2 linked regions of the Metabacillus sp. KUDC1714 genome follow. The protein of the gene in region 1 interacts with the protein of each later gene in a pairwise test. Links are inferred from orthologs where the notes say so. Each region holds a gene or a part of one and is shown in the gene's direction. Other genes may lie near its edges.

Region 1 (8,978 bases):
TTTCAGCTTATTTGAAGCATTACGCAAAACGATTTTCAGAGAATAATGAGAAAGTATTAGAAAATATTGAGAGATTAAAACACCCTGAAAGTGTTGTTGTGATTGGTGGTCAACAAGCAGGGCTTTTAACCGGACCATTGTATACAATACATAAAATTATCTCGATTATCGTATTAGCTAAAAACCAAGAAAAGGAACTTGGGATTCCTGTTATTCCTGTTTTTTGGATTGCTGGAGAGGATCATGATTTTGCAGAAATTAATCATATATTCGCTGCTAAGGATCATGTTCCTAAGAAATTTGCGATTAAAGATTCTCCTCTTAAAAAACAATCTGTAAGTGATTTGACATTAAACCAGTCTAAGACCTTGGATTGGCTTGAACAAGTTTTTGAAGCATTTGGAGAAACAGATTATTCAAACAATTTACTAGATCAATTAATAAACTGTGTGAAACGCTCCACAACGTATGTAGAATTTTTTGAACATGTAATTATGAAGCTTTTTCGAAATGAAGGATTAGTTCTTGTTAATTCAGGGGATTCGGGTCTTCGTCAGCTGGAGAAGTGTTGTTTTCAATCAATTATCGATAACAATAGCAGTTTGTATGATGCAGTTAAAATCCAGCAAGAAGAAATGCGCTTACAAAGCTACAGTCCAATCATAGAAATGCCTGAAAATAGTGCAAATCTTTTTTATCATCATGAAGGAGAGCGTTTCCTTATAGAAAGAAAAAATAATGAAGAGTTTGTCGTACCTGGTATTGGTTTAACATTATCAAAAGCAGAATTAAACGATATCATAGAAACATATCCTCAAAAGCTGAGCAATAATGTTGTTACACGACCTATTATGCAGGAATACTTGTTTCCTACACTCGCATTTATTGCAGGGCCAGGAGAGGTTACATACTGGGCAGAATTAAAACGTGTATTTTCATGTGTAGAACTGAAGATGCCACCTGTTTTACCACGAATAATGATCACTTTACTTGAACGTTCTATTGAAAGAAATATGGCAGAAGCTGAATTGACGCTAGATGATGTTTTACATAATGGAGTAGAAAAATCAATCGAGACTTACCTAAAGTCAGTATCACCGGTTGATATGAATCCGCTTGTTGAAGAGGCCAAAAAGCAGGTTTCAGACATCCATGAAAAGCTAATAAAGTCGGCTCTAAAAATTGATAATAGCTTAGAACCGATGTTGAAAAAGAATGGTGCATTTATTCAAGAACAACTAGATTTTTTAAATCGTAGCGTAGAGAAAAGAAAACAACAGCAGCATGAGGTTCAGCTTTCGAAGTTTAAAGCGATTGAATTATCTTTGGTTCCAAATTTAAATCCACAAGAAAGAATGTGGAATGTATATTACTATTTAAATAAATTTGGACCGGATTTTGTTGGAGAATTGCTAAAATTGTCATATTCCTTTAATGATAAACATAAAATTGTCAAAATTTAAATAAAAGTTTTTTGAAAATCCTGTTATTACAGGGTTTTTTTTTTGTGTAAACAAAGGTAAAATAGGAAGTGGAGATAAGTGGGGGAAAGTGGTGAGTTGAGGGGAGAAAGTGGGGGCAACGAACATGTTTATGGGAGAATACCATCACACCATCGATTTAAAAGGCAGAATGATTGTCCCAGCTAAGTTCAGAGATGGACTAGGAGAAACGTTCGTTATCACTAGAGGCCTCGACCAATGCTTATTTGGTTACCCAATGAGTGAATGGAAGCAAATTGAAGAAAAACTTAAAGCTCTCCCGCTAACCAAAAAAGATGCTCGTGCATTCACCCGTTTTTTCTTTTCAGGTGCGACTGAATGTGAATTAGACAAACAAGGTCGTGTCAATCTCGCTACACCATTACTGCAATATGCAAAATTAGAGAAAGAGTGTGTTGTGATCGGCGTTTCAAATCGAATTGAACTATGGAGCAAGTCCAACTGGGAAAGTTATGTTGCTGAACAAGAAGATTCTTTTGAGGAAATTGCTGAAAATATGATTGATTTTGATATATAATCTTCACTTAAGCAAAAATGAGTAGCAGAGTGGACAAGCTAATAGAAAATTGATTTGAAAAGGTGGTACAACTTATGTTTGAACATACAACCGTTCTATTGAAGGAAACAGTCGACGGCTTACAAGTTAAGGAAGATGGTACATATGTTGATTGTACGTTAGGTGGTGCTGGTCACAGTAGCTATCTTCTTTCTAAATTATCGAAAGATGGGCACCTATTTGCATTTGATCAGGATGATATCGCATTAGCAAATGCTAAAGAAAAATTATCATCTTATGAAGGAAAGGTAACATTTATAAAAAGTAACTTCCGATACCTTACAGAAAAACTTGCAGAGCATGGTATTGAAAAGGTTGATGGGATTATTTTTGATTTAGGTGTCTCTTCACCACAATTGGATAATCCAGAAAGAGGATTTAGCTATCATCATGATGCTCCATTGGACATGAGAATGGACCAACAATCAGATGTATCTGCTTATGATGTTGTGAATCACTGGTCTTATGAAGATTTAGTAAGAATCTTTTTTAAATATGGTGAGGAAAAATTCTCAAAACAAATTGCGCGAAAAATTGAAGCACATCGGGAAAAAGAGCCAATTCGTACAACTGGAGAACTAGTAGAGATTATTAAAGAGGGGATACCAGCTCCGGCTCGCAGAAAAGGTGGACATCCTGCAAAACGTATTTTCCAAGCAATTAGGATTGCTGTAAACGATGAATTGAAGGTCTTTGAGGAGGCAATTGCACAATCAATTGAATTACTTAAACCAGAAGGAAGAGTAAGTGTCATTACTTTTCACTCTTTAGAAGATCGTATTTGCAAATCAGCCTTCAAGGAAGCGGCAACTCCACCTGAGCTTCCCCGTAACATGCCGTATTTACCTGAAGGTTACGAGCCTAAAATAAATATTGTTACAAGAAAACCAATCGTTCCATCTGAAATAGAATTAGAAGAAAACAACCGAGCCAGATCAGCTAAGTTAAGGATCGCTGAAAAAATTAAAAACTGAAGCACCATAGTCGAATATGACTTTTGAGCTGGTAAAACCCCAAATATTATTGTAGTAAAATAAAAGGAGGTTGCATGTATGAGTAATTTAGCGATGAAATTAGAACAGCAAAGACAGGAAAAACAACAGCAGCAACATATGCCTGTATCAGAACCAATTATTATTAAACGAAGAGCTTCAATAACAAATGGGGAAAAAATACTGATGATCTTAGTTGTTGGTCTTTTTATTATAGCTGCAGTAAATATTGTTACTAAAAGCTATACAGTATATCAAGCGAATATTGAAATACAGAAAACCGAAGCTAAAATAGAAGAACAAACAAAGCTAAATAGTGACCTCCACGTACAGGTTGAAGAGTTAAGTACATATGATCGAATTTGGGAAAAAGCTAAAGAGTTAGGTTTGAAATTAGATCAAAACAATGTGAAAAGTGTACAAGAATAACACAGATATAAGGGGAAAAAGCTGAGTTACACTAGTTATAAACGTGTAACCAGCTTTTTTTCATCACTCGATTGTTTCTATGTGGTAAAATAAACACACGAGTAGGAGGTCCTTATGAAGCTAACAGAGAAAAACACAAATATGAACAGAGGGGCAGCATTTCTATCTTTACTATTTGCACTGCTCTTTTTCACAATTTTTATCCGCTTTTTTTACATACAAGCAACTGGATCTGTCCATGGTGAAGCCCTTGCGGCAAAAGCAGAGGAATTATATGAAAGTCAACGAACAATTGAAGCTGAACGAGGAAAAATACTAGATAACAAAGGTGAAGTTATAGCTGAGGATAAAGCCTCATATAAGCTTGTCGCAATTCTTGATGATAAAATGACAACTAATCCAAAAAAACCACAGCATGTTGTTGATATACAGGAAACTGCTCAAAAGCTTGCTCCTTTAATTGAAATGAAAGTTAGTAAAGTAGAAGAGATTCTTTCAAAGGATTTAGATCAAGTCGAATTTGGAGCAGCAGGTCGTGATATAAGTCATACAATGAAAGAAGAAATAGCTAAATTAGAGCTTCCTGGTATTTCTTTTATTCGGGATACACAACGTTTTTATCCTAATGGTTTATTTGCCTCTCATTTAATAGGATATGCTCAAAAACAAGAGGACACGGGCGAAACAGTAGGGATGATGGGACTTGAAAAAACCCTTGAGAAATACCTACAAGAAGAAGACGGTTATGTAAAATACGAAAAGGATCATTATAATTGGAAGTTGCCAAATAGTAATGATGAAATCATTGCTCCGACAAATGGTAAAGATGTTTATTTAACAATTGATCAAAAGATTCAAACCTTTTTAGAAGACTCTATGAATCAAGTTGTTGATGAATTCTCACCAGAGAAAATCATAGGTGTTGTTGCAGATCCAAAAACGGGAAAAATCTTGGCTATGGCTCAACGACCGAGCTTTGATCCAAATATAAGGAATATTACATCTTATACTAATGATGTGATATCCTATGCCTTTGAACCTGGTTCAACAATGAAAATTTTTACGCTTGCTGCGGCCATTGAAGAAGGCGTTTATAATGGGAATGCAATGTTCCAGTCAGGATCTTACGATGTAGAAGGACCAGATATTAATGACCATAACAGTGGGCGTGGATGGGGACCGATCACCTATAACGAAGGAGTTCAGCGCTCCTCAAACGTCGCGTTTTCTATTATTGCCGATAAGCTACTAGGAGTCGACCGCTTATATCAATATTTAAATAAGTTTGGTTTCACATCAAAAACTGGAATTGATCTTCCGAATGAAGCTACTAGCAAAATAAACTATAATATGCATCGTGATAAAGTAACAACAGCATTTGGCCAAGCATCAGCAGTTACGCCGATTCAGCAAATTCAGGCTGCTACTGCGATTGCAAATAATGGAAAAATGATGAAACCATATGCAATTGAAAAAATTGTTAACCCAGATGACGATACAGTTGTGAAAGAAACGAAACCTAAAGCTGTAGGTCAGCCTATTTCAGAAAAAACAGCAAAAGAAGTATTAGATATATTAGAAACCGTTGTTAGCTCTGAAAAGGGGACAGGAAAGTCATTTCGCATCGAAGGATATAAAGTTGCTGGAAAAACAGGAACTGCCCAAATTTATTCACCATCAGGTGGGTATTTATCAGGAAATGATAATCATGTGTTTTCATTTTTAGGAATGGCTCCAAAAGATGATCCTGAATTAATCGTTTACGTGGCAGTGCAAAAGCCGAAATTAGAAGGGAAAGCCGGTTCAGTTCCTGTCTCAATGATTTTCAATACTGTCATGAAGAATAGCTTACAGTATTTGCAAATTGATCCAACTGAAGAAATGGAGAGCGCAGATAAAAGCAAAACAGTAGAGGAAGGAATCAAGCTTCCTACACTGGTAGGAATGAAGCCTACTGATGCAGAACACCAGTTAGAGGAATTAGGGCTAGAGCCGATCATTCTTGGTAACGGACAAGAGATTATCGCTCAATACCCCGAGGTAGAAACACCTATCATCGTAAATGAGAAAGTGTTACTGCAAACTTCTGAAAATGTAAAAATGCCTAATATGACTGGTTGGTCTAAGAGAGATGTAATGAAATTGGGTAATCTGATAGATTTATCAGTTAATTCCGAAGGTTCTGGCTATGTTACTAAGCAAAGTATAAAGAAGGATAGTGTATTGAAAAAAGGCGATGTATTATCCGTAACTTTAAAGACAACTATAGTTAAGAAACAAACTGAAGAAAAAGAAGAGGACTAAATGGTGATTTTATGGATTGGCCTACTATAAGGTCAATCCTTTTTTTTTAGAAGTGTTTATTAGACTTTAAGACACCAGAGTTTCCTTTATTTCTATTGTTCTAACTCCTGTCGTACAAGCATATATTTGAACGAGCCTAGACAAGGGGGAGTAGAGGATATGCGTGTTTCGAATGTAACCGTTAGAAAGCGTCTTGCATTAACGTTGCTATTCGGTTTGTTAATTTTTTTAGTGATTGATATACGTCTAGGGTATGTTCAATTTTTTCTTGGATCTTCATTAACTTCTGGTGCAAAAGATCTATGGAGTAGAAATATACCGTTTGAACCTGAGCGTGGGGAAATTTTAGATCGTAACGGTGTTGAACTTGCAACAAATATGAGTGCTCCTACCATATATGTTGTCCCAAGACAAATTGAAAATCCTGCAGATACCGCTAAAAAGCTGGCAGCCGTGTTAAATATGTCGGAGGAGAAGGCATATAAACATGTCACTAAAAAAGAATCGATTGAATGGATTAATCCTGAAGGTAGAAAAATATCTCATGCAAAGGCAAATGAAGTAAGAGAGTTAAATTTAAAAGGGGTTTACATAGCTGAGGATTCCAAGCGCTACTATCCGTTTGGTAGCTATTTATCACATGTTCTTGGCTTTGCTGGGATTGATAACCAAGGTTTATTAGGTTTAGAATCCTATTATGATAAGCAGTTAAAAGGTGAAAAAGGATATGTGAAATTTTTCTCAGATGCAAAAGGCCAAAGGATGCCAGGTGAAGCGGATGACTATACAGCACCAGTTGATGGCAACAATTTAAAGCTTACGATTGATACTCGAGTCCAAACAATTATTGAGCGTGAATTAGATAATGTGCAGGCAACGTATAATCCTGATGGTATTATAGCCATTGCAATGAATCCTAATAATGGCGAGATTTTAGCGATGTCAAGTCGGCCAGATTTTGATCCTGCTAAATTCCAGGAAGTTGATCCAACAGTATACAATCGGAATTTACCTGTTTGGAGTAATTACGAACCTGGTTCTACATTCAAAATTATTACTTTAGCGGCAGCACTTGAAGAAGAAAAGGTGAATCTTGAAAAAGACACGTTTAATGATAGTGGATCTGTTGAGGTTGATGGTGCTAGATTACGGTGTTGGAAAAGAGGGGGACATGGTCACCAAACATTCCTAGAAGTCGTTCAAAATTCCTGTAACCCTGGTTTTGTTGAACTAGGACAAAGACTTGGAGAAGAAACACTCTTTAAGTACATTAAAGACTTTGGCTTTGGGCAAAAAACAGGTATTGACTTACAGGGTGAAGGTAGAGGTATTTTGTTTAATCCGGAAAAAGTTGGACCTGTTGAGCTTGCGACAACCGCATTCGGACAAGGGGTATCTGTTACCCCGATTCAACAGGTGGCGGCTGTATCAGCAGCAGTAAATGGGGGGATATTATATACACCATATATTGCTAAGGAATGGGTAGATCCCGTAACAAATGAAGTGATTAGTAGACAAACACCGGAAGCGAAGAAACGAGTCATTTCTGAGGAAACATCGAAAGAGATTCGTTATGCACTTGAAAGTGTAGTTGCACTTGGGACAGGGAGAAATGCATATGTAGACGGTTATCGAGTTGGTGGGAAAACAGGTACAGCCCAAAAGGTTAAAGATGGAAGATATATGGAGAACAACCATATCGTTTCATTTATTGGATTTGCTCCTGCTGACGATCCACAAATTGTTGTCTATGTAGCAGTTGATAATCCTAAAGGTACGATCCAATTCGGGGGTACTGTTGCTGCTCCAATTGTAGGTAATATTATGCGTGATGCATTACCAGAGCTAGGTGTAAAACCTAGAAAGGAACAAATTGAAAAGGAATATAAATGGCTGGACACAAAATTAGTCGAAATACCGAATATTATAGGGTTGACTAAACAAGAACTATCGGAGCAATTTGTTAATTTGAAGCTTGATGTAGCAGGAGAAGGAGATGTTGTTGTGCAGCAATCCCCAAATGTTGGTGTAAAAGTGAAAGAAGGTTCGACATTACGTGTTTATTTAGGTGAAAGTGAAAAGAAATTTGATGATAAAGAATAAATTGCAAGAAAGCATGACATTCGCTTGATTCTAGATGTCACGCTTTCTTTCTGTTTTTCATTTTCTTAAGCATTAATATTCTAAATAATAAAACTTCTAAATATAGACCTGCTTTTTCAAAAGAAAATGAAACGAAGGATGGCTCTTTTTTTATAAGTAAGATAAAATAAGTACGGAGAACATTCTGTATATGCTTCAATCAACCAAAAAGCTTTGGTAAATAGCTCGTTTTCTTTATAAAGTTGAATGAATGGTAACATAAGTTAATGATTCTTATCTACATTCAATTAAACGTGCATAGACCTTGTAGTGAAAGTAGGAATAATAATGAAATTAAACGAATTGCTTACATATTTACACGAACATGAAATTGTTACGAAAGAAAATCCGATGATCACATCAATTGAGATGGACTCTAGGGAAATTAAGAAGGGTAGCTTATTTATTTGTATTAACGGCTATACAGTTGATGGTCATGATTATGCCAGAAAAGCTCAAGAAAGTGGAGCGGTGGCGATTCTTGCTGAAAGACCATTGGACGATTTACAAATTCCAGTAGTTTTAGTGAAAGATTCAAAAAGAGCAATGGCTGTGTTGGCGGATATTTATTATGGTCAGCCTACACATAATATGCATCTTATTGGTGTTACTGGAACGAATGGAAAAACGACAACAACACATATAATTGAAAAAATACTTAATGAAGCAACTAAAAAAACAGGGTTAATCGGAACCATGTACATAAAAATAGCAGATGAATTAAAAAATGTAAAAAACACGACTCCGGAAAGCTTGACTCTTCAAAAAACGTTCCATGAGATGAGAGAGAAAGAGGTAACACATGCGATAATGGAGGTTTCCTCTCATGCGCTTCATTTAGGAAGAATTCACGGCTGTGATTTCAATGTTGCAGTCTTTACAAATTTAACCCAGGACCATCTAGATTATCATAAAACGATGGAATCTTATAAGTATGCTAAAGGCCTTCTCTTTGCTCAATTAGGTAATCGTTTTGATCATGAAGATGTAAAAATTGCCGTTTTAAATGCCGATGAAGAGGCATCTGAAGAATTTATAAAAATGACTGCTGCA
Region 2 (11,537 bases), 2.2 Mb from region 1 along the record:
GCTACCTATGCAAAAGCTTGCTGTGATCACTGAAGAGGAGCTTTTCAAAAAAAGAGTTAAAAAACAGGTTAGAAGGCAGAAGCTTTCTAATGCTGAACGAATAAAGAGCTATTCCGAATTGGAGATTGGTGATTATGTCGTTCATGTTAATCATGGGATAGGTAAATATCTCGGTATTGAAACACTTGAGATTAATGGAATTCATAAAGATTATTTAAATATTAGATATCAAGGTAGCGATCAATTATATGTACCGGTTGAGCAAATAGACCAAGTACAAAAGTATGTAGGATCAGAAGGTAAAGAACCAAAGATTTACAAGCTTGGTGGAAGTGACTGGCGTAGAGTTAAGAAGAAAGTAGAATCATCTGTACAAGATATAGCCGATGATTTAATTAAGCTATATGCAGAGCGTGAGGCGAGTGAAGGGTATGCGTTTTCACCTGATGGGGAAATGCAGAAGGAATTTGAGTTAGCCTTTCCGTATCAAGAAACAGAGGACCAGATTCGCTCTATTCAAGAAATTAAGAAGGACATGGAGCGCCTACGTCCAATGGACCGACTTCTATGTGGTGATGTTGGTTATGGGAAAACAGAAGTTGCAATAAGAGCAGCGTTTAAAGCCATTGCTGATGGAAAGCAGGTCGCTTTGTTAGTTCCAACAACAATCCTGGCACAACAGCATTTTGAGACAGTTCGTGAGCGGTTTCAAGAGTATCCAATAAAGGTAGGTCTGCTAAGTCGCTTTAGATCTAGGAAAGAAATTAACGAAACGAAAAAAGGGCTTAGTAATGGAACAGTAGATATGGTTATCGGTACGCACAGACTATTATCAAAAGATGTTTTATATAAAGATTTAGGATTACTTATAATAGATGAAGAGCAACGTTTTGGTGTAACACACAAAGAGAAGATAAAGCAGTTAAAGTCAAATGTTGATGTACTAACATTAACCGCTACTCCAATTCCTAGAACTTTACATATGTCAATGCTAGGGGTTCGAGATTTATCTGTTATTGAAACACCGCCTGAAAATCGTTTTCCAGTGCAAACATATGTTGTTGAATACAATGGTGCTCTTGTAAGAGAATCAATTGAACGAGAAATGGCACGTGGCGGTCAAGTTTTCTTTTTATATAACAGGGTTGAGGATATTGAAAGAAAGGCAGAAGAAATTTCTATGCTTGTACCTGATGCTAGGGTTACATATGCCCATGGTAAAATGACAGAAAATGAACTAGAATCTGTTATGCTCAATTTCCTTGAAGGTGAGTTTGATGTTCTCGTCAGTACGACAATTATTGAGACTGGTGTAGATATTCCAAATGTAAATACATTAATTGTAAATGATGCCGATAAGATGGGTTTATCACAGCTTTATCAGCTCAGAGGTAGGGTTGGGCGTTCAAATCGTGTTGCTTATGCTTATTTCACACATAGAAAAGATAAGGTTCTAACAGAAGTAGCTGAAAAAAGGCTACAAGCTATTAAAGAATTTACAGAATTGGGCTCTGGATTTAAAATTGCGATGCGTGATCTATCAATTAGGGGTGCGGGTAATTTGTTAGGAGCCCAACAGCACGGGTTTATCGATTCAGTTGGATTTGACCTTTATTCACAAATGCTAAAAGAAGCAATTGAAGAAAGGCAAACAGATCCAACAAAAGAAAAAGCAATCGAGGTTGAAATTGACCTGCAGGTGGATGCTTATTTACCACAAGAGTATATTACAGATGGTCGTCAAAAAATTGATATGTATAAGCGTTTTAGAGCTATTACATCGCTTGAAGAATTAGAAGAGCTACAAGAAGAAATCATTGACAGATTCGGAGAATATCCAGTTGAGGTTTCTTACTTGTTCCAAATAGCACGAATAAAGGTATTTGCTATTCAAGAGAGAGTGGAGCTTATTAAGCAAGATAAAGATGTAATTAATATACTGATCGAAGAGGGAGCAAGTAATAAAATTGATGGTCATAGGCTTTTTGAATTAAGCAATAGATATAACCGAATCGTAGGACTAGGTATGGATGGTAGCAGACTGAAGCTAACTATTGCTACAAAAGGACTGGCTGTCCCAAAATGGTTAGATATTATTAATGAGTTACTTAATGGCTTAGCACAAGTGAAAAAAGAGGAAATGACCCTAAATTAAGGTTTAGTAGGAATAGTTTAAGGAAAGGCTTATTAGTTGCTGCTTCATTTAAAATGTTAAAAAATCACTTTCATGATGTATATTACATCTCTTGTGAAGGATACTAATTTCAACAAATGGTGATTGTTACATAAAAAGCAAGCTCCTGTCAGAAAGTTTTTTAATAAAAACATTTAATCAGAAGGTAAGAGTTGATTACAACTCAATTTGCCAATGAACAGGAAATAAAACAATCATCTTTTTTCCTATCATCCGATGAAAGTGAGGCAACATAAGATGAAAGCAACTGGTATTGTTCGTCGCATTGATGATTTAGGTCGCGTAGTTATTCCAAAGGAAATTCGGAGAACACTTCGAATTCGTGAAGGGGATCCTCTAGAGATTTTTGTGGATCGAGATGGTGAGGTAATATTAAAAAAATATTCACCTATTAGCGAACTAAGCGACTTTTCTAAGGAATACGCAGATGCCCTTTACGATAGTTTAGGTCATCCAGTTTTAATCTGTGATAGAGATACATTTATTGCTGTATCTGGTGGTTCTAAAAAGGATTACCTAAATAAGAACATAGGTGAGATTGTCGAGAAGGTAATGGAAGATAGAAGTTCTGTTTTGCAAACAGATGGTGGCGAAACTCAGATTATCGATGGAGTGAGTGAAGAGATCAAATCATATACAATTGGCCCGATTGTCGCAAACGGTGATCCAATTGGCGCTGTTATTATCTTTTCCAGAGAACAGTCGATTGGAGAAGTTGAACATAAGGCTGTCGAGACAGCTTCAGGATTTTTAGCCCGTCAAATGGAACAGTGATCCTTAAATTAAAAAGGGTAGCGAATTCGCTACCCTTTTTTAACGTAACTGAATTTATAATTTTTCTTACTTAGTTTTGGTGTCTAGCTCCAGCGCCTAGACCCTCTTAGGTCATAAGTCTGTTCAAGGCGCTTCCGCTTTTATATAATACTGCTAAAGGATTTTTGAGAGGAGATGGACATGAACGTCCAAAAGAATAGTATTAATCTGGCTATGCAGGGTGCAGTTGTCCTAACGATTGCGGGATTAATTACAAAAATATTAAGCGCTGCATATCGTGTTCCATATCAAAACATAGTAGGAGATATCGGCTTTTATATTTACCAACAAGTTTACCCCTTTTATGGTATGAGTGTGATCTTAGCAACCTCAGGATTTCCAGTATTGATCTCGAAGGTAATGACAGATTATGGATATGGAAAGTCTGTGCAAATCCGATCGAAAATTATGACAATAACCTTTTTATATTTAACAGTATTTGGTCTTATTTTATCTATCTTTTTATACATATCTTCTGATGAAATAGCTGCTATTATGGGGGATTCACACTTAACGGCGCTCATTAAAGTAACATCAATTTCATTTATTATTGTACCTTTCGTCTCGTTATTCAGAGGGTACTTTCAGTCAGAGCAAAATATGCATCCAACTGCAGTTTCACAGGTTATTGAGCAAGGAATTAGGGTATCGTGTATTTTAATAAGCTCTTATTTAATGATAAGGGCTGGCTATAATCTTTATGAAGCGGGTTTTGGAGCGTTAGTAGGATCAATTGTTGGGAGTCTCGCGGCCTTCATGATGTTGCTAATTTTTTGGAGAAAAGAACAGCAGGAGCTAATGAGATGGAATATTTCAGCACCTATTCACACATTGAAAATCCTAGCCTCCTTAATAAAGTATAGTTTAACAATCGGTTTAAGTAGCTTACTGCTTATTTTTATTCAACTCATTGATGCACTCAATCTATATTCTCTTTTAATCGGAGAAGGAATGGGAGAGGTTTTAGCGAAAGAAACTAAGGGAGTATATGATCGTGGACAACCTCTTATTCAATTAGGAACTGTTGTTGCTACGTCTTTAGCATTGTCACTTGTTCCTCTTATTGGAAGTGCAAAGGCTCAAAATAATTTTAAATTAATTCAAGATAAGCTAAATCTTTCTTTAAAAATTTGTATTGTCATTGGTGCAGGTGCATCAGCAGGGCTAATCGCAATCATGAAACCAACGAATGTTATGCTTTTTACAAATGCCTCGGGTTCTTTCGTATTAATGATCTTAAGTGCATCGATATTGTTTACTTCATTATGCTTAACAATGTTTGCTATTCTACAGGGGCTAGGTTATACCTTTTTACCAGCTCTGTCCGTTTTAGTGGGTGTGGGGGTTAAATATTTGATGAATATCTGGCTAGTACCAAAGTATGGTGTAGTGGGAGCTGCTATTTCGACGGTGTTTTCTTATAGTTTAATTGCGTTAATAACTATTTTGTTTATGATAGTAAAGGGCTATACATTTAAGCAAGGTAAGAGTTTGTTTAAGATAAGTCTCGCAACCATTTTGATGATCAGTATATTAATAATGTTTATAATGGTTACAGGTTTGTTTATTGACTTGGATACTCGTCTATATGCAAGCGTTGTATCTTTTAGTGGGATACTGGTTGGCGGAGGTTTTTATGGATGGGCTATATTAAAACTAAACGTATTTTCACGTGATGAGCTTCAATACATTCCGATAGTAAAAAAACTTGTAAAATGATAGAAATGAGGATCATAAATGGCTAAACAAATCACAATTGTTGGTTTAGGTGCAGGTGACTTAAACCAATTACCTTTTGGTGTATATCAATTGATTACGAAAAGTGAACATTTATTTTTGCGAACAAAAGAGCACCCGATTATTGATGAATTAAATAGTGAAATAACCTATGAAGCTTTTGATTTTATTTATGAAGAGAATGATGATTTTGGTGAAGTGTATAGGAAAATTGTCGAAGTTTTATTAACTAAGGCTGCCGAAACTGACATTGTTTATGCCGTACCAGGTCACCCACTTGTAGCAGAGAAAACTGTACAGCTTCTACTGACTGAGGGAAGAGAGCGGGGTTATACAATTGTTGTACAAGGAGGGCAGAGCTTTCTGGACTCGACATTTCAGGTATTAGAAATTGACCCAATTGAAGGATTTCAACTTGTTGATGCATTAACATTAAAAAGTGACCAACTTCAATTAAACGGGCATGTTATCATTACGCAGGTCTATGATCAAATGGTAGCATCAGAAGTAAAGCTAACGTTAATGGAGCAACTTTCTGATGATTATAAAGTTGTGGTAGTAACGGCAGCAGGAAGTAGTCAACAGATCATTAAAGAGGTTGCGCTTTATGAACTTGACCGTGAAACAAGTGTAAATAATTTAACAAGTGTTTACATACCGCCAGTTAAAAATGTAGAAATGTTACACCATCAATTTACATCCTTACGTCAAATTATTGCTCAGTTACGTGGACCAAATGGATGCCCGTGGGATAAAGAGCAAACACATCATTCATTAAAAAAGTATCTAATTGAGGAGTGCTATGAATTACTTGAGGCAATTGAGAAGGAGGATATTGACCATATAGTTGAAGAATTAGGTGATGTCCTTTTACAAGTTGTTCTTCATGCTCAAATTGGGGAAGATGATGGGATGTTCTCAATTAATGACGTGATTAAAGGAATTTCAGATAAAATGGTCCGTAGACATCCACATGTTTTTGGGGAAACGATTGTTCAAGACAGTGATGAAGTTTTAATGAATTGGGATGCTATTAAGCGCAAAGAAAAGGATACTACAGATGAAGAGTCAATTCTTGATTCTGTTTCAACAGCTCTCCCAGCACTTTCTAAAGCCTATCACTTGCAGAAAAAGGCTGCAAAGGTTGGTTTTGATTGGCCTACTACTCATGGTGCTTGGGAAAAGGTAAAAGAAGAAATAAGTGAATTTGAAGAAGAACTTAATTTAAATAGAGACGAGCTCTTAATGATGAAGGAATTTGGTGACATTCTATTTGCGTTCGTAAATGTGGCAAGGCATTACAAAATCGAACCGGAAGAAGCTTTATCTTCAACTAATAATAAGTTTTACGATCGCTTTCGTTACATAGAAAAAAAAGCGACTGAAAATCAAATAGAGTTAAAAAACATGTCCTTAGAAGAAATGGATAAATATTGGAATGAAGCAAAGAAACTAGGATAAAGAGGGATAAGTATGAGACTAGACAAATTTTTAAAAGTATCAAGAATAATTAAAAGAAGAACGTTAGCAAAAGAAATTGCAGATCAAGGGAGAATTTCAATTAATGGCATACCAGGTAAAGCTAGTTCAAATGTGAAAATTGGTGATGAGCTCTTAATTCGATTTGGTCAAAGACTAATGACAGTTGAAATTATTGACTTGAAGGAAACAACAAGAAAAGAAGAAGCATCCGAGCTTTACCGAGTCGTTAAGGAAGAGAGGGTAAATCAAGAGTAAGGCGTCTCCGCTTTTCTAAGTGTCCAGCTCCAGTGCCTAGTCCCTCGAGGTCACAAGCTAATCAGGAATTGAAGGTAAAGAACACCTTTTATTCCTGATCGTCTTGTGCTTGTCGGGACTGACCAAGGCACTTCCGCTTTTCTAAGTGTCCAGCTCCAGCGCCTAGTCCCTCGAGTCATAAGACAATCCATAATTGAAGGCAAAGAACGCCTTCTATTATGGATTGTCTTATGCTTGTCGGGACTGACCAAGGCACTTCCGCTTTTCTGTATAGCTTGTTCTAAACCGCATTCTTTTTACATACAAATGTAGAGGAAAATCCTTTATTAGAATGCGGGGGTAAAACATGAATCAATACTATGATAACAATTCGTCTGTCCATAAAGGTACAATTCAAGAGCATGATGTGATCATGAGGGGAAGAAAAATGTTAGAGATCACGGGCGTAAAACAAGTAGAAAGCTTTGACAGTGAGGAGTTTCTACTAGATACAGTTATGGGAGCTTTAGCTATTCGTGGTCAAAATCTTCAGATGAAAAACCTTGATGTAGATAAAGGAATTGTTTCAATAAAAGGAAGCAGAATTTTTGATCTTATTTACTTAGATGAACAGCATGGGGAGAAAGCTAAAGGGCTCTTTAGCAAGTTATTTAAATGACGCTAACCACACAGTTTTACACAATGTTAGCAATGGTCGGTATGGGAGGCTGGATCGGTGTAGCTCTTGATACATATGGTCGCTTTTTAAAGCGACCATTGAGAGCTAGATGGGTGATCTTTATCAATGACTTTATGTTTTGGGTTGTTCAAGGACTTATCCTTTTCTATCTATTGCTGCTCGTGAATGAAGGAGAACTAAGAATTTACATCTTCCTAGCTGTTTTATGTGGATATGCAGCCTACCAAAGTCTCCTTAAAGGAATTTATATACGTGTCCTTGAACGATTAATTCAGACAAGCCTCAGCATCTATCGCTTTATGCTAAAGGTTTGTCATATTTTATTCGTGAAACCAATTGTAGGTCTAGTGCAGTTAATCATTGTAGTTATACTAGGTACATTAAATTTTTTATGGAGAATAACAAAATGGGCTTTTCAAATTCTATATTCTTTGGTTAAAATTTTATTAGCACCAGTTAGAGTTCTTGTACGGATTTTATGGAAGCTTGTCCCGTTTACAATTAGGAACTTTCTTACAAAAAATATTGTGCGTTTAGCAGGATTCAGTAAAAAAATCAAGAATATAGCTAGTAAAATAAAAGCGTGGTGGCTACGGATAAAGAAGAAGTAAGGAGGGTATGTATGAGTCTCGAAAGATCAAGAAAAATTACGGAATTACAATCACAATATATGCAGCAGCAGGAGAGACAACTACAGCTTTCAAAAAGGCGTAAAAGAGGCTTGTTTAGAAGGTTAGTAATGATCGGACTCTTGGTGATTATTTCCTCTGTTATTATGGTAACCACCATTTTCAACCAATCAAGTGCGATAGAGGAAAAGCGTGAAGAATTAAAAAATCTTGAAAAACAACTGACCGGATTAGAAAAAGAAGAAAAAATATTAAGAGAAGAGATCGTTAAGCTTAATGATGATGAGTATATTGCTAAGATTGCAAGAAGAGACTATTTCTTATCGGATGATGATGAGATCATCTTTAATATAAAAGATTAGCCTTGTTGACACTCGATTTTTTATTTATGTATAATATAATAAAGATTCGAATGATTTTTTATCTGTTTAAGGAGGAGCATTATTTTTATGTCGATTGAAGTTGGCAGCAAGTTACAGGGTAAAGTGACGGGAATTACTAATTTTGGAGCGTTTGTGGAGCTACCAGGAGGTTCAACAGGACTCGTACACATCAGTGAAGTTGCCGATAATTATGTGAAGGATATTAATGATCACTTAAAAGTCGGAGACGAGGTTACAGTAAAGGTTATTAATGTTGAGAACGATGGTAAAATTGGTCTATCTATTAAAAAAGCAATAGATCGTCCAGAGCGCCCAGAGCGCCCAGAGCGTTCAGAACGTCCAGAACGTCCAAGAAACACAGATCGTCCAAGGAATTCAGATCGCCCAAGACAAAGAGGAAATGATTTCCGTAGTAATAACAAAGAAAACTTTGAACAAAAAATGAGTCGTTTCTTAAAAGATAGTGAAGATCGTTTGTCTTCATTGAAGCGCAATACTGAATCTAAACGCGGTGGTCGTGGAGCTAGAAGAGGTTAAGCTTGCTGCTTTCATATACATTTTGCGTAAAAGGAAAACATCATCTAGATGTTTTCCTTTTTTATCGGTTAGGAAATTAAAAAAAATTGAACTTTGGATAAGCTTATGACATCCAGTTCCAGCGAATAGCCCCTCGAGGTCATAAGCCACTCAGAAATTGAAGACAAAGAACGTCTTCTATTCCTGAGCGTCTTATGCCTGCCTTAGTCTGATCAAGGCGCTTGCTCTTTTCTTATTGAAAATCCTAAAAAATAATTTTTGTATTGACGAATTTTGAATTCAATTGTATTATATATCTTGTGCCTCAGAAGAGGACGATGAGATATGTTATGGCGGTGTAGCTCAGCTGGCTAGAGCGTACGGTTCATACCCGTGAGGTCGTGGGTTCGACTCCCTCCGCCGCTACCATTCTAGAAATAGAAATTTGAGGTTGAAAGTTAGATGAATGTATGTCATACAAAAAACTCTGACATCTCGTATCAAATCTCTAATAATTAAAACGGCCCGTTGGTCAAGCGGTTAAGACACCGCCCTTTCACGGCGGTAACACGGGTTCGAATCCCGTACGGGTCATACAAAAAGTTGCTAATGCTAGCAACTTTTTTTGTTTTCCCCTTTAACTTACATAATCCTAACTAGCTAACACTTGATTCATAACTTTTTGACGAAAGACATAATAAAAAACTTCAAAACTCTTGGATATTTGTCGCATTTTTCAAAAACAGTCGAACTGTTTTTGGAATATACTACCTTCATTTGACAAAATCTTGTTCAAACCTTCGATATAATTACAAGCAACAATGAACTAGTGGGGGAATGAACGATGGAAAAAGTGGAAAGAAGGTTAATGGAGCCGATTTCGGATTTGGGCATGGCAAAAACCCATCAAGTGGTCAATCGATTCTTTCATCGATTTTCTTCTAAACTACAGGTCTTCCTCTTACATAAAGGACTTGTGTATGTTTTGATTGGGTTTTTATTAGGACGAGCTATTATTTTATCGGAGGTATTGCCATTCGCATTACCGTTCTTCGGAGCAGTCTTACTCATGAAAAAGGATAAAGCACTTTTAGCAGGTCTATCGTTAATTGCTGGTGGATCTACAGTTTCCTTAGAGGTTTCCTTAATAATTGTGATGTCAATAATAGGCTTTCTTGTAATCAAGAGACTATCGGTATATGTGTTTAAAGATCAATTGAAAATTCTTCCTTTTATTATCTTTGGGACTGTGGCAATAACAAGGATTGTCTATTCCTTTGCGATGAAATCCTCATTGACATTATATGATTATATGATGGCAGGAGTTGAATCTGGTTTATCATTTATATTAACGTTAATTTTTCTTCAAAGTATTCCACTCATATCAGCTCGAAAGTACAAGCAATCACTAAAGGTTGAAGAAATTATTTGCATCATGATTTTACTAGCATCCGTAATGACAGGTCTTGTTGGGGTTTCTTATCAAAATCTCCAGGCGGAGCATATATTTTCTCGATATATTGTTCTCTTGTTTGCATTCATAGGAGGCTCAAGTATAGGGAGTACAGTAGGGGTCGTTACTGGACTGATTTTGAGCTTAGCTAATGTAGGAAATTTATATCATATGAGTCTACTGGCTTTCTCAGGTTTATTAGGTGGCCTTTTGCGTGAAGGACAAAAGATAGGAACGGCTATTGGGCTGCTAATTGGCTCAGTACTGATCTCATTATATGGACAAGGCTCAGCGGACTTAATGACTACTTTACTTGAGTCGATGATCGCTATTTTATTATTCCTGGTTACACCGAAAGCAATAACAGGGAGACTTGCGAGACATATACCTGGTACGAATGAACATGCCCAGGAACAACAGCAATATGTTCGGAAAATACGTGATGTTACAGCTCACCGTGTTGATCAATTTTCTCAAGTTTTTCATGCATTATCTGAGAGTTTTGCGACTTTTTATGATAAAGAAGAAACGGATGATGAACAAAGGGAAACTGATTTATTTTTAAGTAGTATAACTGAAAGTACCTGTCAGCATTGTTTTAAGAAAGAGAAGTGCTGGGTTGAGAACTTTGATAAAACCTATGATTATATGCAGACAATTATGCATGAAACAAAACAACATACTTACCAAAACAATCTTAAAGTAAAAAAAGAATTTGCGCGTCACTGTTCAAAGGCAAATAAAGTAGAAGAGGCGATAGAGCAGGAAATTAATTATTTTCAAGCGAATCAAAAGCTTAAAAAAGAAGTTCAAGAAAGTAGACGATTGGTTGCAGAACAATTATTGGGTGTCTCTCATGTTATGGAGGATCTTTCGAAGGAAATTAAAAGAGAACGAGAAAATCACTTTGTACAGGAAGAACAAATTCTAGATGCATTACAAAACTTCGGAATTGAAATTATAAATGTAGATATATATAGCCTAGATCAAGGTAATGTAGATATTGAAATGAGTATTCCATTCTGTAATGGTCATGGAGAATGTGAAAAAATTATTGCACCGATGTTGTCTGATATTTTAGAGGAGTCTGTTATTGTGAAAAGTGAGGAATGTGCTAATTATCCTAATGGGTTTTGTCATGTATCATTTGGATCGGCTAAAAAATTTCGAATTGAAACTGGTGTAGCACATGCAGCAAAGGGTGGTGGCCTAGTATCTGGTGACAGCTATTCTATGATTGATTTAGGGGTGGGGAAATACGCTGTTGCGATTAGTGACGGGATGGGGAATGGTGTAAGAGCCCATTTTGAAAGTAATGAAACAATTAAGCTTCTGCAAAAGATTTTACAATCGGGGATCGAAGAAAAAGTTGCGATTAAAACGATTAATTCGATTT

Evidence for each region.
Region 2: the proteins of ftsL (region 1) and HUW50_RS09555 interact in binary tests that used the Bacillus subtilis proteins (3 or more experiments, as listed by UniProt). The link is inferred for Metabacillus sp. KUDC1714 from one-to-one orthologs.

What each region holds. Positions count from the first base shown.
Region 1 is NZ_CP055263.1:4,182,644-4,191,621, forward strand. What follows is about bases 1,877-4,794. They hold ftsL (cell division protein FtsL), read left to right. Parts: upstream 1,877-3,110; coding sequence 3,111-3,479; downstream 3,480-4,794. Other genes in these bases: mraZ (division/cell wall cluster transcriptional repressor MraZ), read left to right, coding at 1,877-2,019; rsmH (16S rRNA (cytosine(1402)-N(4))-methyltransferase RsmH), read left to right, coding at 2,094-3,032; HUW50_RS19255 (penicillin-binding protein), read left to right, coding at 3,594-4,794. In the rest of the region: bacillithiol biosynthesis cysteine-adding enzyme BshC, read left to right, coding at 1-1,463; more of mraZ, read left to right, coding at 1,588-1,876; more of HUW50_RS19255, read left to right, coding at 4,795-5,783; HUW50_RS19260 (stage V sporulation protein D), read left to right, coding at 5,943-7,886; HUW50_RS19265 (UDP-N-acetylmuramoyl-L-alanyl-D-glutamate--2,6-diaminopimelate ligase), read left to right, coding at 8,214-8,978. UniProt on the Bacillus subtilis protein: Essential cell division protein that may play a structural role. Probably involved in the regulation of the timing of cell division. Also required for sporulation.
Region 2 is NZ_CP055263.1:2,023,489-2,035,025, forward strand. The notes cover bases 6,650-9,466. They hold HUW50_RS09555 (FtsB family cell division protein), read left to right. Parts: upstream 6,650-7,782; coding sequence 7,783-8,151; downstream 8,152-9,466. Other genes in these bases: yabP (sporulation protein YabP), read left to right, coding at 6,828-7,139; yabQ (spore cortex biosynthesis protein YabQ), read left to right, coding at 7,136-7,771; HUW50_RS09560 (S1 domain-containing RNA-binding protein), read left to right, coding at 8,239-8,709. Also shown: mfd (transcription-repair coupling factor), read left to right, coding at 1-2,155; spoVT (stage V sporulation protein T), read left to right, coding at 2,432-2,968; HUW50_RS09530 (putative polysaccharide biosynthesis protein), read left to right, coding at 3,149-4,726; HUW50_RS09535 (bifunctional methyltransferase/pyrophosphohydrolase YabN), read left to right, coding at 4,745-6,205; HUW50_RS09540 (RNA-binding S4 domain-containing protein), read left to right, coding at 6,218-6,481; spoIIE (stage II sporulation protein E), read left to right, coding at 9,533-11,537. UniProt on the Bacillus subtilis protein: Required for vegetative and sporulation septum formation. Required for the activation of genes expressed under the control of the sporulation transcription factors sigma F and sigma E.